Regions from separate parts of the Pseudomonas sp. 1121_17 genome, predicted to be linked through region 2. Evidence: predicted binding sites of a transcription regulator. Region 2 holds the regulator's gene; each other region holds the start of a gene.
The links. Region 2 encodes FliA, which starts transcription of late flagellar genes. Its sites were predicted from a motif close to CTAAAGTTTNNNNNNNNNNNGCCGNTAA; they were not measured.

Region 1 (4,164 bases), on a different contig from region 2:
CGGCAGCAGGTACTGACTGATGATGAACAAACGCGATTTCATTGAATTTCCTTAAACCTCTACGGGCGTGTCCGGATGGTTGCCCCATTCGCCCCACGAGCCGGCGTACGCCTTGACCCGGGGGTAGCCGAGGGACTTGGCCACCAGATAGGTAAAGCCTGAACGGTGATGGGTCTGGCAATGGGTGATCACTTCCTTGTCGGGAGTGATACCCAGATTTTGCAGAACTTCGGCCATGTCCTTGCGGATGCGCAGGTGGTCATTCATGTCCATGCCTGCGGTCCACTCGAAGTTGACGGCGCCGGGGATGTGCCCGCCTTTGGCCGCGAGCACTTTCTCGCCCCGGTATTCACCCGGCGCGCGAGCGTCCCAGATGGCCAGGTCGGCAGCGCCGAGGCGGCTCTGCAGGTATTCGCGGGTGGCGGTCGGCTCGTCGTTTATGGTCAGGCTGACCGAGCCGGTGGCGCTGGCGGGCGTCTCGGTCGACAGCTGATCAGCCGGCCAGGCCTGAATACCACCGTTGAGGTAGTGGTACTGCGCATGACCGATGACATCCAGCAGCCAGATGAAACGCCCGGCCCAGCCACCGCCTTCGTCGTCGTAGACCACATAGACGGCATCGTCACGATGGCCGAGTTCGGCGAACAGCTTTTCCAGGTCGGCGCGCGCCGGCAGTAGCCCAGGCGCCGGCGGTTGGCCCAGCTGGGTACGCTTGGGGTCGACGAAGCGCGCACCGGGTACGTGGCCACTGCCATAGCGGTTGGCGCTGGTCAGGTCGACCACGATCAGTGCGGGCGAGCCCAGGCGTGGCAACAGGTCTTGCGCTTCGATAACCAGCGGCAAGCCAGAAAAATCAGTCATCCACAGTCTCCAGGTGGAACGCGAGGGGCGATTGTAGCGTAAGGCTCAGCTACTGCGGGTGGCGAAGGTAGCCAGAGCGCGCTCGATACACTGTGCAGTCTTGCCCAGTGCCTGCACGCTGACGTCGGCCAGCGGGCGGCCCGCCTGATCGGAAAGCAGCAGCATGATTACCTGGCCATTGACCGCCAGCGAGCGCAGCAGCAGGTGCTCGCTGGGGAACATGGCATTGATCGGCGCTGGCAGCAGGGCGGCGAACTGGGCGTGGTTGTCCGGCGTCAGGCGCAGTTGCCCGGCCTGGCTGGTCAAGCGCTGTAACAGTTTGTTCTGCTTGACTGCCAGGTTCAGCGCAGCTGCTTCCTTGGGCAGCCCGGCAGTCTGCTGCACGCGCAAGGCGTCAGTGGCCTTGTCGTAGGTCAGCAGCAGTACCCGCTGCATGCCGCAGGCGAGCAGTGCATCGCGGGCATGAGTGGCCAGGTGCACGGCATTGCTGAAGCGGCTGGGCTGGGCCAGCATTTCGGCGCACAGCGTGCGCCAGCGCTCCAGGTTTTCTGCAGGCGGCGGCGGTGGTGTGAGCATGTCCGGGTGCGGGCGGCGCTGCTGCCATGGCCATATCAACGCTTCGGCCGGGTGGAACAGGGCGTGTCGGGCGTGATGGCGGGCACTCGCGGCGGCTTGCTGGTGAACCTGCTGCTGGACGTCGTCCAGCGAGGTCTGCAAGTACAGCGCGGTCAGCAGTTGCCAGCGCAGCAGGTGCGGGTTGTCCCAGCCGACCTGGGCCGCCAGCGCCAGGCCGTTGGCCAGCAATACGGTGTTGGCCGGTTGGTTGAACCAGCGGCGCAGGCCTGGTTCTTCATCAAGCCGATGCTGCTGCTCGAGGCTGTCCGTCTCGCGGGCAATGTTGAATACCTGAGCCAATTGTTCGCGTTCGCTGGTAAGCAGGCGGTAGCCCTGGGTCACCCACTCCGGCAGGCGCCAGTGCAGGGCGACCGCCTGGCACAGCTCCATCAGGCGTACGCCAAACAGCTCGATCTCGACCTCGGCAGCGTTTTCGCCCTTGTGGATAACCCGCAGCTCCCAGGTGTCGAGCAGCTTGGGGTAGGTCACGGCCATCGGCCACAGCGGCGACAGGAACAGCAGGCTACCCCAGTGAATCTCCTGCCACAGCCGCGCCAGGCGGCTGGCGAACAGGCCACTGGCCTGCTGCGCGGCATGCTGGCTAATCAACAAAAACTGGCGCAGTACCGGCGGAATGTCATCGCCGGGCAAGGCCGGCAGGCGCGCCAGCAGCTGTGCGCTGCGCTCAAGTCCGAGTCGATTGAGGGCAACTTCGAGGCTCTCGGCCGGCTCGGCCTGGCTGGCGTTGGCCGAGTGATTGGCCTCACGCATGACCGACAGCACCAAGGCGGGGCTGTCCTGCATCAGTTCGGCGATGTCGCGCAATGACCGACGGTTGTCATTGATGGCCGCCAGTACCCGGTCGTGGCTTTCCTTGGGCACGGGCAGGCGCACGTCATCCAGCAGTTTTATCCAGCGGTCTAAAGTGCGTGGCGTCTGACTTGGTACCTTGGTTTCAATTGGCATTTTGACATCAGTCCGAACTGGCTTTTCACTTGGAGTGGCTATAGTCTGGCGCAGTTCTGCCGATAAGTAGAAGAAGAGTTTTCAAGCTCCCGTCCCCGACCCTGACCTCGACTTCAAGTGCTTTGAACCTATGGCTAAAATTATCGGCATCATCGTCGTCTTCGCGAGCGTGATCGCAGGCTACGTGCTTTCCCACGGCAAGATTGCGGCGCTGATCCAGCCGTTCGAAGTGCTCATCATTGGCGGGGCTGCGTTTGGCGCGTTCCTGCAGGCCAACCCTGGCTACATGACCATGCACGTGATCAAGAAGTCGATGAAGATGTTCGGCTCACGTTTCACCCATACCTTCTACCTGGAGGTGTTGGGCCTGGTCTACGAGATCCTCAACAAGAGCCGCCGCGAAGGCATGATGGCGATCGAAGGCGATATTGAAGACGCCTCGGCCAGCCCGATCTTCGCCAAGTACCCGGCAGTGCTGGGTGATGAGCGCATGACTGCGTTCATCTGTGACTACCTGCGCATCATGTCCACCGGCAACATGGCTCCGCACGAGCTCGAAGGCCTGTTCGACATGGAGCTGCTGAGCCTCAAGGAAGAACTCGACCACCCTTCGCACGCGGTCACCGGTATCGCCGACGGCATGCCTGGCTTCGGTATCGTTGCGGCGGTACTGGGTATCGTCGTCACCATGGCCTCGTTGGGTGAGGGTGACCAGGCTGCCATCGGCATGCACGTAGGTGCGGCGCTGGTGGGTACCTTCTTCGGTATTCTTGCTGCGTACGGTTTCTTCGGCCCACTGGCCACCTGCCTGGCTCACGATGCCAAGGAAGAGGTCAATCTGTACGAGTCGATCAAGGCGTCGCTGGTGGCTTCGGCCTCGGGCATGCCGCCGTCGCTGGCCGTGGAATTCGGGCGCAAGGTGCTGTACCCCAAGCACCGTCCGAGCTTCGCCGAGCTGGAACAAGCAGTTCGCGGTCGCTGATTCATGGAAAACAATCAGCCGATAATCATCAAGCGCGTCAAGCGCTTTGGCGGCGGTCACCATGGCGGCGCCTGGAAGATCGCTTTTGCCGACTTCGCGACGGCGATGATGGCGTTCTTCCTGGTGCTGTGGCTGATGTCGACGGCCACCCCAGAGCAAAAGATCGCCATCGCCGGCTACTTCAAGGACCCGATCGGCTTCTCCGAAAGCGGTACGCCCTATGTGATTGATCTGGGCGGTTCGCCTGAGCTGGCGCCGGACAAGACCATCAACCCTGAGGTGAAGTCCGATCCGACGCCCGAGACCAGCGTGCAGCTGGACAAGGATCAGGTCGAGACCATGGCCGAGCAGGTTGAAAAGGAACGCCTGAACCTGCTCTTGCAGGAGCTGCAGAACAAGGTCGAAGAAAATCCGCAACTGCAGAAGTTCAAGGATCAGATCCTGTTCGAGATCACCCAGGACGGCCTGCGTATCCAGATCATGGATGCCGAGAACCGGCCGATGTTCGACATCGGCAGCGCGCGTTTGCAGCCGTACTTCGAGGACATCCTGCTGGCCATGGCCGACACCATCAAGGCGGTGCCGAACAAGATCAGCGTCAGCGGCCACACCGATGCCAAGGCCTATGCCGGTAGCGGTGACTACGGCAACTGGGAGCTGTCGGCCAACCGTGCCAACGCCGCGCGACGTGCGCTGGTGGCGGGCGGCTATCCGGATAACCAGGTGGCGCGGGTGGTTGG
Region 2 (4,164 bases):
TGATCGATGTACCCGAGATCGAACCGATCGAGGAGGGCGGGGTAATTGCCATGGTTGGCCCGGCCGGCATGGGCAAGACCACCACCCTGGCCAAGCTGGCAGCGCGTTATGTGCTCAAGTACGGCGCGCAGAACCTGGCGCTGGTGAGCATGGACAGCTTCCGTATCGGCGCTCAGGAGCAACTCAAGACCCTGGGCCGCATCCTCAACGTGTCGGTGACCTACGTCGACCCGGGCGAGTCCCTCGCCCAGGCCCTGGAGCCGCTGCTGCGCAAGCGTGTGGTGCTGATCGATACCGCCGGCCTGCAGGCCAGTGATCCGGCCCTGCGCATGCAGCTGGAGACGCTCGCCGGGCGCGGTATCGCTTCGAAGAATTATCTGGTCCTGGCAACCACCAGCCAGAAACAGGTGCTGACCGCCGCTTATCACAGCTACAAGCGCTGTGGCCTGGCTGGCTGCATCCTGACCAAGCTTGATGAAACCGCTTGTCTCGGTGAAGTACTGAGCCTGGCGATCAGTCATGAACTGCCCGTGGCCTATCTTACCGACGGCCCGCGTATTCCTGACGACCTGCACCTGCCGCGCAAGCACCAACTGGTCAGCCGCGCCGTCAGCGTGCAAATGCAGGAAGACCCCAGCGAAGAGGCCATGGCCGATATGTTCGCTGATCTGTACCACAACTCCGGCAAACGCGTGGGTTGAGGATGAACACAATGCAAAGTACCTACAGCAAGGGCTTCAATCACAGCCCTCCATGTGGCCTCGGTTCAAGCGCGACAAGGTAAAGAACAAATATGGGTAGCATGCATCCCGTACAGGTTATCGCCGTGACCGGTGGCAAAGGTGGCGTCGGCAAGACCAACGTTTCAGTCAACCTGTCCCTGGCGTTGGCCGAACTCGGCCGCCGGGTCATGTTGCTGGACGCCGATCTGGGTCTGGCCAACGTCGACGTGCTGCTGGGGCTGACGCCCAAGCACACCCTGGCCGACGTCATCGAAGGCCGCTGCGAGTTGCGCGACGTGCTCTTGCAGGGGCCTGGTGGGGTACGCATCGTGCCGGCCGCCTCGGGCACCCAGAGCATGGTCCACCTGCAGCCGGCGCAACACGCCGGGCTGATCCAGGCCTTCAGCGAGATTGGCGACAACCTCGACGTGCTGGTCATCGACACCGCTGCCGGTATCGGCGATTCGGTAGTGAGCTTTGTCCGCGCCGCGCAGGAAGTGCTGCTGGTGGTGTGCGACGAGCCGACCTCGATCACCGACGCCTACGCGCTGATCAAACTGCTCAATCGCGACTATGGCATGAACCGTTTCCGCGTCCTTGCCAACATGGCCCAGAGCCCGCAGGAAGGGCGCAACCTGTTCGCCAAGTTGACCAAGGTCACAGACCGCTTCCTTGACGTCGCCCTACAATACGTCGGCGCCGTGCCGTACGACGAATGCGTGCGCAAGGCGGTGCAGAAGCAGCGTGCAGTCTACGAAGCCTTCCCTCGCTCCAAGTGTGCGCTGGCGTTCAAGGCCATCGCGCAGAAGGTCGATAGCTGGCCGCTGCCTGCCAACCCTCGTGGGCATCTGGAGTTCTTCGTCGAGCGCCTGGTGCAGCCCACCAGTGCGGGACCAGTGCTATGAGTGCAAGCGGTTTTCAGATGTACAGCAAGGCTTCCAAGGACGCCCAGTACGAGTTGGTCGAGCGTTACGCGCCGCTGGTCAAGCGCATCGCTTACCACCTGCTGGCGCGCTTGCCGGCCAACGTGCAGGTCGAGGATCTGATCCAGGCCGGCATGATCGGCCTGCTCGAAGTTTCCAACAAATACGATGCCAGCAAGGGTGCCAGCTTTGAAACCTACGCCGGTATCCGCATCCGTGGCGCCATGCTCGACGAGGTCCGCAAGGGTGACTGGGCGCCGCGTTCGGTGCACCGCAATACCCGTATGGTCAGCGACGCGATGCGCGCTGTTGAAGCAAGAACCGGTCGCGACGCTAAAGATCACGAGGTTGCTGCCGAACTCCAATTAGGTCTCGATGATTATTACGGGATTCTGAACGATACCCTGGGCAGCCGACTGTTCAGTTTCGACGACCTGTTGCAGGACGGCGAACATGAAGGTCTGCACGAGGATGGCGCCAGTGCGCAGGTCGAACCGTTGCGTGATCTGGAAGAAGAACGCTTCCAGTCGGCGTTGACCGATGCGATCGCCAACCTGCCGGAACGCGAGCGGTTGGTGCTGGCGCTGTACTACGACGAAGAACTCAACCTCAAAGAAATCGGTGAGGTGCTGGGGGTCAGCGAGTCGCGTGTCAGCCAGTTGCACAGCCAATGCGCGGCACGTCTGCGCAGCCGGCTGGGTGAATGGCGAGCGCGTTGAAACCGGGGTCGCTGCAGTCGTTTTGACGGTGTACCGAATTGATTGAATGCGCGCTCGGGGCCGAGCGCGTTTAAGACTGCTTGGAGGTCTAATTGAACAAAGACATGAAAATCCTCATCGTTGACGACTTTTCGACGATGCGGCGGATCATCAAGAACCTCTTGCGTGATCTGGGCTTCACCAATACCCAGGAAGCCGACGATGGCCTGACCGCCATGCCGATGCTCGAAAGCGGCCACTTTGACTTCCTCGTCACCGACTGGAACATGCCCGGCATGTCCGGCATCGACCTGCTGCGCAAAGTGCGTGCCGATGAACGTCTGAAGACGCTGCCGGTGCTGATGGTAACTGCCGAAGCCAAGCGTGATCAGATCATCGAAGCGGCCCAGGCCGGCGTCAATGGTTACGTGGTCAAGCCGTTCACCGCCCAGGTGCTCAAAGAGAAGATCGAAAAGATCTTCGAACGCGTGAATAGCTAAATCACGCCAGGGGGCGCCATGGACTCTAACAACAACTCTTTGGGTGAGTTTGAAAACACCCTGAAGAAGCACGCTCAGGAACTGGTCGAGAGCCTTGAGCGCGGCCGGTTCGGCGATGCGGTGCAGCTGATTCATCAGCTCAACCAGACACGCGACCGTGGCCTTTACCAGGAAGTCGGCAAACTGACCCGCGAGCTGCACAGTGCGATCGTCAGTTTCCAGATCGACCCGGCAATGCCGCAGGCCGAGGAAGTCTCGCAGATCACCGATGCCACCGAGCGTTTGTCCTACGTGGTCAAACTGACCGAGGGCGCCGCCAACCGCACCATGGACCTGGTCGAAGCGAGCACCCCGGTACTCAACGACCTCGCCGGTGAGGCCCAGGCGCTGAGCACTGACTGGCAGCGCTTCATGCGCCGTGAAGTAGCCGCGCCGGAGTTTCGCGATCTGGTCAAACGGGTCGACAGTTTCCTGACGCACAGTGCCGAGGGCAACCGCAAGGTGTCCGGGCACCTCAACGATATCTTGCTGGCTCAGGACTATCAGGACCTGACCGGCCAGGTGATCAAACGCGTCACCGCGTTGGTCACCGAAGTTGAAAGCAATCTGCTCAAGCTCGTGCTGATGGCCAGTCAGGTCGACCGCTTTGCTGGTATCGAACATGACCACGATCAGTTGCGCGCTGAAAAAGATCAAGAAAAACATCCGACTCGGGGTGAAGGTCCGCAGATTCATGCCGATAAGCGTGAAGACGTTGTGTCCGGTCAGGACGATGTCGACGATCTGCTGTCCAGCCTTGGTTTTTAGGGAGCACGTTTAATGAGCTTCGGCGCCGATGAAGAAATCCTTCAGGATTTCCTGGTAGAAGCCGGGGAAATTCTTGAGTTGTTGTCCGAGCAATTGGTCGAGCTGGAAAGCCGACCGGATGATGCCGACCTGCTCAATGCGATTTTCCGCGGTTTTCACACTGTAAAAGGGGGCGCCGGCTTCCTCCAGCTCAATGAGCTGGTGGAGTGCTGCCACATTGCCGAGAACGTCTTCGACATCCTGCGCAAAGGTGAGCGCAGGGTCGACGCCGAGCTGATGGACGTGGTTCTGGAAGCGCTGGATTCGGTCAACAGCATGTTCGGCCAGGTGCGCGAACGCACCGAGGTGACCCCGGCTTCCCGCGAGTTGCTGGCAGCGCTGTCGCGTCTGGCCGAGCCGGGTGCGGCGCCCGCGCCTGCTGCGGTGGTCGAGCCTGAGCCAGCGGTGGTCGAGGAAGACATCACCGACACCGAGTTCGAACAACTGCTCGACTCGCTCGATGCGGTCAAGGCCG
Region 3 (4,164 bases), on a different contig from region 2:
GCCAAGGACTACCTGAAAAAACGCGCCGAGCAGGTCAACCCAACCGCCATCTCCGCCACCGACAAGGTCCGCCCGGGGCTGGAGCCGCATCAAACCACGCACTTCTCCATCGTCGACAAACAGGGCAACGCGGTCAGCAACACCTACACCCTCAACCTCGACTACGGCAGTGGTGTGGTGGTCAAGGGCGCAGGCTTCCTGCTCAACGACGAGATGGATGACTTCAGCAGCAAGCCTGGTACCGCCAATGCCTTTGGCGTGGTCGGCGGCGATGCCAACGCGATTGCTCCGGGCAAACGCATGCTGTCGTCGATGAGCCCAAGCCTGGTGACCCGCGACGGCAAGGTCAGCCTGGTCATCGGTACGCCGGGCGGCTCGCGCATCTTCACCTCGATCTTCCAGGTGATGAACAACCTCTACGACTACAACATGCCGCTGGCCAAGGCCGTTGCAGCGCAGCGCGTGCATCACCAGCTGCTGCCCAAGGACACTATCTACTTCGACAGCTATGCACCGTTGACCGGCAAGGTCGCCGACGAGCTGAAAAAGATGGGCTATGTGCTTGAGGATCAGGGCTGGGAGATGGGCGATATCCAGGCCATTCGCGTCACCGATGGCAAGCTTGAAACCGCCTCCGACCCGCGCGGTCGTGGTGTTGGCATGATCGTCAAATAACGCCAGCGCTGCTCAGCCCGGCCAGCATTGCGCTGGCCGGGCTGAGCAGTTCACAAGGCAGCGGTCAAACGCGGAACTTGCTTACCAGCGTCTGCAGATGACTGCCAAGGCGTGCCAGCTCGACGCTCGACGCGGCGGTTTCATCACTGGCTGCGGCTGTCTGTTCCGACACATCGCGTACATTGAGAATGCTCCGGCTGATCTCCTCGGCAACCGCGCTCTGTTGCTCGGCGGCTGCGGCGATCTGCTGGTTCATCGACTGGATGTTGGACACGGTGCGGGTGATGTTCTCCAGCGAACCACCGGCCTTGCGCGCCAGCTCGACGCTGCTTTCAGTCAGGTTGCGGCTGCCCAGCATGGCGTTGGCCACTTGTTGGGTGCCGTTCTGCAGGCTGGCGATCAGCTCTTCGATCTCTTCGGTGGACTTCTGCGTACGCTGCGCCAGGCCGCGCACTTCGTCGGCGACCACGGCAAAACCACGCCCGGCTTCACCAGCGCGGGCGGCTTCGATGGCCGCGTTCAATGCCAGTAGGTTGGTCTGCTCGGCAACCGACTTGATCACGTCCATGACACTGCCGATTTTCTGGCTTTCCTGCTGCAGCAGGTTCATCGCGTCAGTCGAGCGCTGGACTTCGTCGGCCAGGCGTTCGATCTGGTTGATCGCCTCGCCCACCACCCGGTCACCGGCACGCGCTTCATCATCGGCACCCGTTGCCGCGCGCGAAGCCTGTTCAGCGTTGCGGGCGACTTCCTGCACGGTCGCAGCCATCTCGTGCATGGCAGTGGCAACCTGGTCAGTCTCGACTTTCTGGCTGTTGGCACCCGCGCTGGTCTGCTCGGTCACGGCCGACAGCTCTTCGGCGGCGCTGGCAATCTGCGTTACGCCATCACGAATACCACCGATCAACTCGCGCAGGGTGCTGCCCATGCGGCTGATGCTTTGTTGCAGCACGCCCAACTCGTCACGGCGGGTGACCCGCAGCTCACTGGACAGGTCGCCACCGGCAATACGCTCGACGGCGTCCATGGTTTCGCGCAGCGGGCGGGTGATCTGGCGGGTGATGATGATCGCGGCGAACACACCAACCAACAACGCCAGCAGGGTCGAGATGATCTGCAGGTTGCGCGCTTGGTCGCTTTCGATGTCGCGGCGCTCGAGCTGGATCTTGTACAGGGCGTCGCTGCGTTTGACGATGTCGGCACCTTGTACGGTCATCTCGGCGCGGGCCACGGCGATGGCGGCGGTGGCGTCGCGGAAGTCGCGCACGGCAGAGCGGTAAGCCTGCACACTCTGGTCGAACAGTTGCAGGCGGGTGCTTTCGTTGGGTAGCTGGCGCTTGAGGTTGTCGATCTCGACCAGGGCCGCGTCGAGCTGGCGCAGGGCGGCCTGTTCATTGGCCGCGCTGTTGTCAGCGATGTAGCCGCGTACATCGACGCGCACTTGCAGCAACTGCTGACGCGTGTTGCTGATGGCCTGATACTGGGCCAGGCGTACGCTGTCGACTTCCGGCTGGGCCAGCACGTCGCGGCTGATCGCATCAAGGATCTGATCGGCCTTGGCGGCGGTCTGGTTCATGTTCTCGCGGTTGGCGAGGGTGGTCTTGTAGCCCGCGCGCATCTTGCTCAGCGACAGTTTGTAGTCGCTGATGATCGCGCCCAGCTCGTTGAGCAGCTTGACGTTTTCAGGGCTCTTGAACGAGGCCACCAAGCGCTGCTGCTGGGCACTGAAGGTGTCCAGTTTGGTCTGGGTGTTGGCCGCAGCGGCGTCATCGCCGTTGGCGATCATGTACTGCAGACGTGCTATGCGCAGGTCGGTGAGGTCTTTGTTGAGCTGGCTGATGTCGCTCATCCAGTTACTGCGGTCGATCAAGCTGCCCAGGCTGTTCCAGCCGGTCAGGGCCAGCAGGCCGGTCAAGAGCAGCACCAGGCCAAAGCCCAGGCCCAGTTTGAGGTTGACGCTGATGTTGGCAAACCAACTGTTCATGCACGCACTCCATAAAGATTATTCGCTCAGTTGTTGTCAATCGCTGGCGTTATTCTTCCTGGGGCCCGCTGATTCGTGCATGAGTTATCGGCTGAAAACGGGGTAGCTGAAACGCTTTTTCAGCAGATTTATAACTGTTTGAAAATCCGAGGGTTTTACTGCGGCATTGGCGTTAAAAAGCGACGCATTCAACGACACCTCCTGAGCGCAAAAAGGGCTCAAGAGGCGTTATTGAATGCGGATTGGCGGGGAGTTACAGCGTGCGTGCGTTGAAGGTATCGCAGCGGTTGACGTCACCGTCGGTGAAGCCGGTCTTGAACCAGCGTACGCGCTGCGCCGACGTGCCGTGGGTGAACGAATCCGGCACCACGCGACCTTGGCCTTGCTGTTGCAAGCGGTCATCACCGATGGCGTTGGCGGCGTTAAGCGCCTCTTCGATATCACCCGGTTCCAGCCAGTTCAGGCGTTTCTGCGCCTGATAGGCCCAGACCCCGGCAAAACAGTCGGCCTGCAATTCCTGACGCACCAGCAGGCCGTTGTCACCTTCCATCTTCTGCCCACGCTGGCGAGCGGCCTGGACCTGATTGGAGACGCCGAGCAGCGTCTGCACATGATGGCCGATCTCGTGTGCGATGACATAGGCCTGGGCGAAGTCGCCGGCGGCGGCAAAGCGCGTTTCCATTTCGCGGAAGAAGGTCATGTCCAGGTACACCCGCTGGTCAGCCGGGCAGTAGAACGGCCCGACCGCCGAGGAGGCGAAGCCGCAGGCCGAATTGACCTGGCCACTGAACAGCACCAGCTTGGGGTCACGGTATTGCTTGCCGGCCTGGGCGAACAGCGCCTTCCAGGTGTCTTCGGTGTCACCCAGGATCGAGGCGACGAACGCTGCCTGATCATCATTGGCCGGCGGCGCCTTGCCTTCGACGTTGGCCGGCGCGCTTTGCTGCATCTGCCCGGTCAGTTGGCCGAGAATCTGCAGCGGGTCCTGGCCGGTCATCCAGCCGATGCCGACGATCAGCAGGATGGCGCCCAGGCCCAGCCCCTTGCCGCCGCCAAAGCGCATGCCGCCGCCACCGCCGCCGCCTGCACCGCGAGCATCGACCACATTGTCGCTACGCCGACCTTTTCGCCATTCCATCGAGCTTCTCCGAACCGCGAGGTTGAGGGTATAGATTAGTGCAGTGCTGCTGCCTTGTGCAGGCACGCTGCAAGGCATAACCAAACAGTTATGTCTAAGACCGCTGATTTCAATATTCATCCCATTCAGGCTATCGGAAACTGCAAGTCCGCCCGCTACGCACGGGCGCTCGCACAACTCCAATAAGAGGAACACCGGTATGCCTGCCGAGGACACCAGCCGCTTCGTGATCCGTGATCGCAACTGGCACCCGAAAGCGCTGACCCCAGATTACAAGACGTCGATTGCCCGCTCGCCGCGCCAGGCGCTGGTCAGCATCCCGCAGTCGATCAGTGAAAGCACCGGCCCGGACTTCACTCACCTGGGC

Region 1: motA (flagellar motor stator protein MotA) is a predicted target of FliA. The motif match lies at 2,481-2,508, and genes of this name have one in related genera.
Region 3: FW789_RS17700 (methyl-accepting chemotaxis protein) is a predicted target of FliA. The motif match lies at 2,744-2,771, and genes of this name have one in related genera.

Annotation. Positions count from the first base shown of each region.
Region 1 covers NZ_VXCX01000008.1:78,784-82,947, forward strand. Annotated here, with positions in the region: gene asd (archaetidylserine decarboxylase) at 1-42, opposite strand, end outside; gene FW789_RS15795 (rhodanese-like domain-containing protein) at 52-861, opposite strand; gene FW789_RS15800 (HDOD domain-containing protein) at 907-2,442, opposite strand; gene motA (flagellar motor stator protein MotA) at 2,573-3,424, shown strand; gene motB (flagellar motor protein MotB) at 3,428-4,164, shown strand, end outside.
Region 2 covers NZ_VXCX01000004.1:239,561-243,724, reverse strand. Annotated here, with positions in the region: gene flhF (flagellar biosynthesis protein FlhF) at 1-701, shown strand, start outside; gene fleN (flagellar synthesis regulator FleN) at 794-1,627, shown strand; gene fliA (RNA polymerase sigma factor FliA) at 1,624-2,364, shown strand; gene FW789_RS11245 (chemotaxis response regulator CheY) at 2,469-2,843, shown strand; gene FW789_RS11240 (protein phosphatase CheZ) at 2,862-3,650, shown strand; gene FW789_RS11235 (chemotaxis protein CheA) at 3,663-4,164, shown strand, end outside.
Region 3 covers NZ_VXCX01000010.1:24,933-29,096, forward strand. Annotated here, with positions in the region: gene ggt (gamma-glutamyltransferase) at 1-675, shown strand, start outside; gene FW789_RS17700 (methyl-accepting chemotaxis protein) at 740-2,659, opposite strand; gene ypfJ (KPN_02809 family neutral zinc metallopeptidase) at 2,913-3,797, opposite strand; gene pcaH (protocatechuate 3,4-dioxygenase subunit beta) at 3,997-4,164, shown strand, end outside.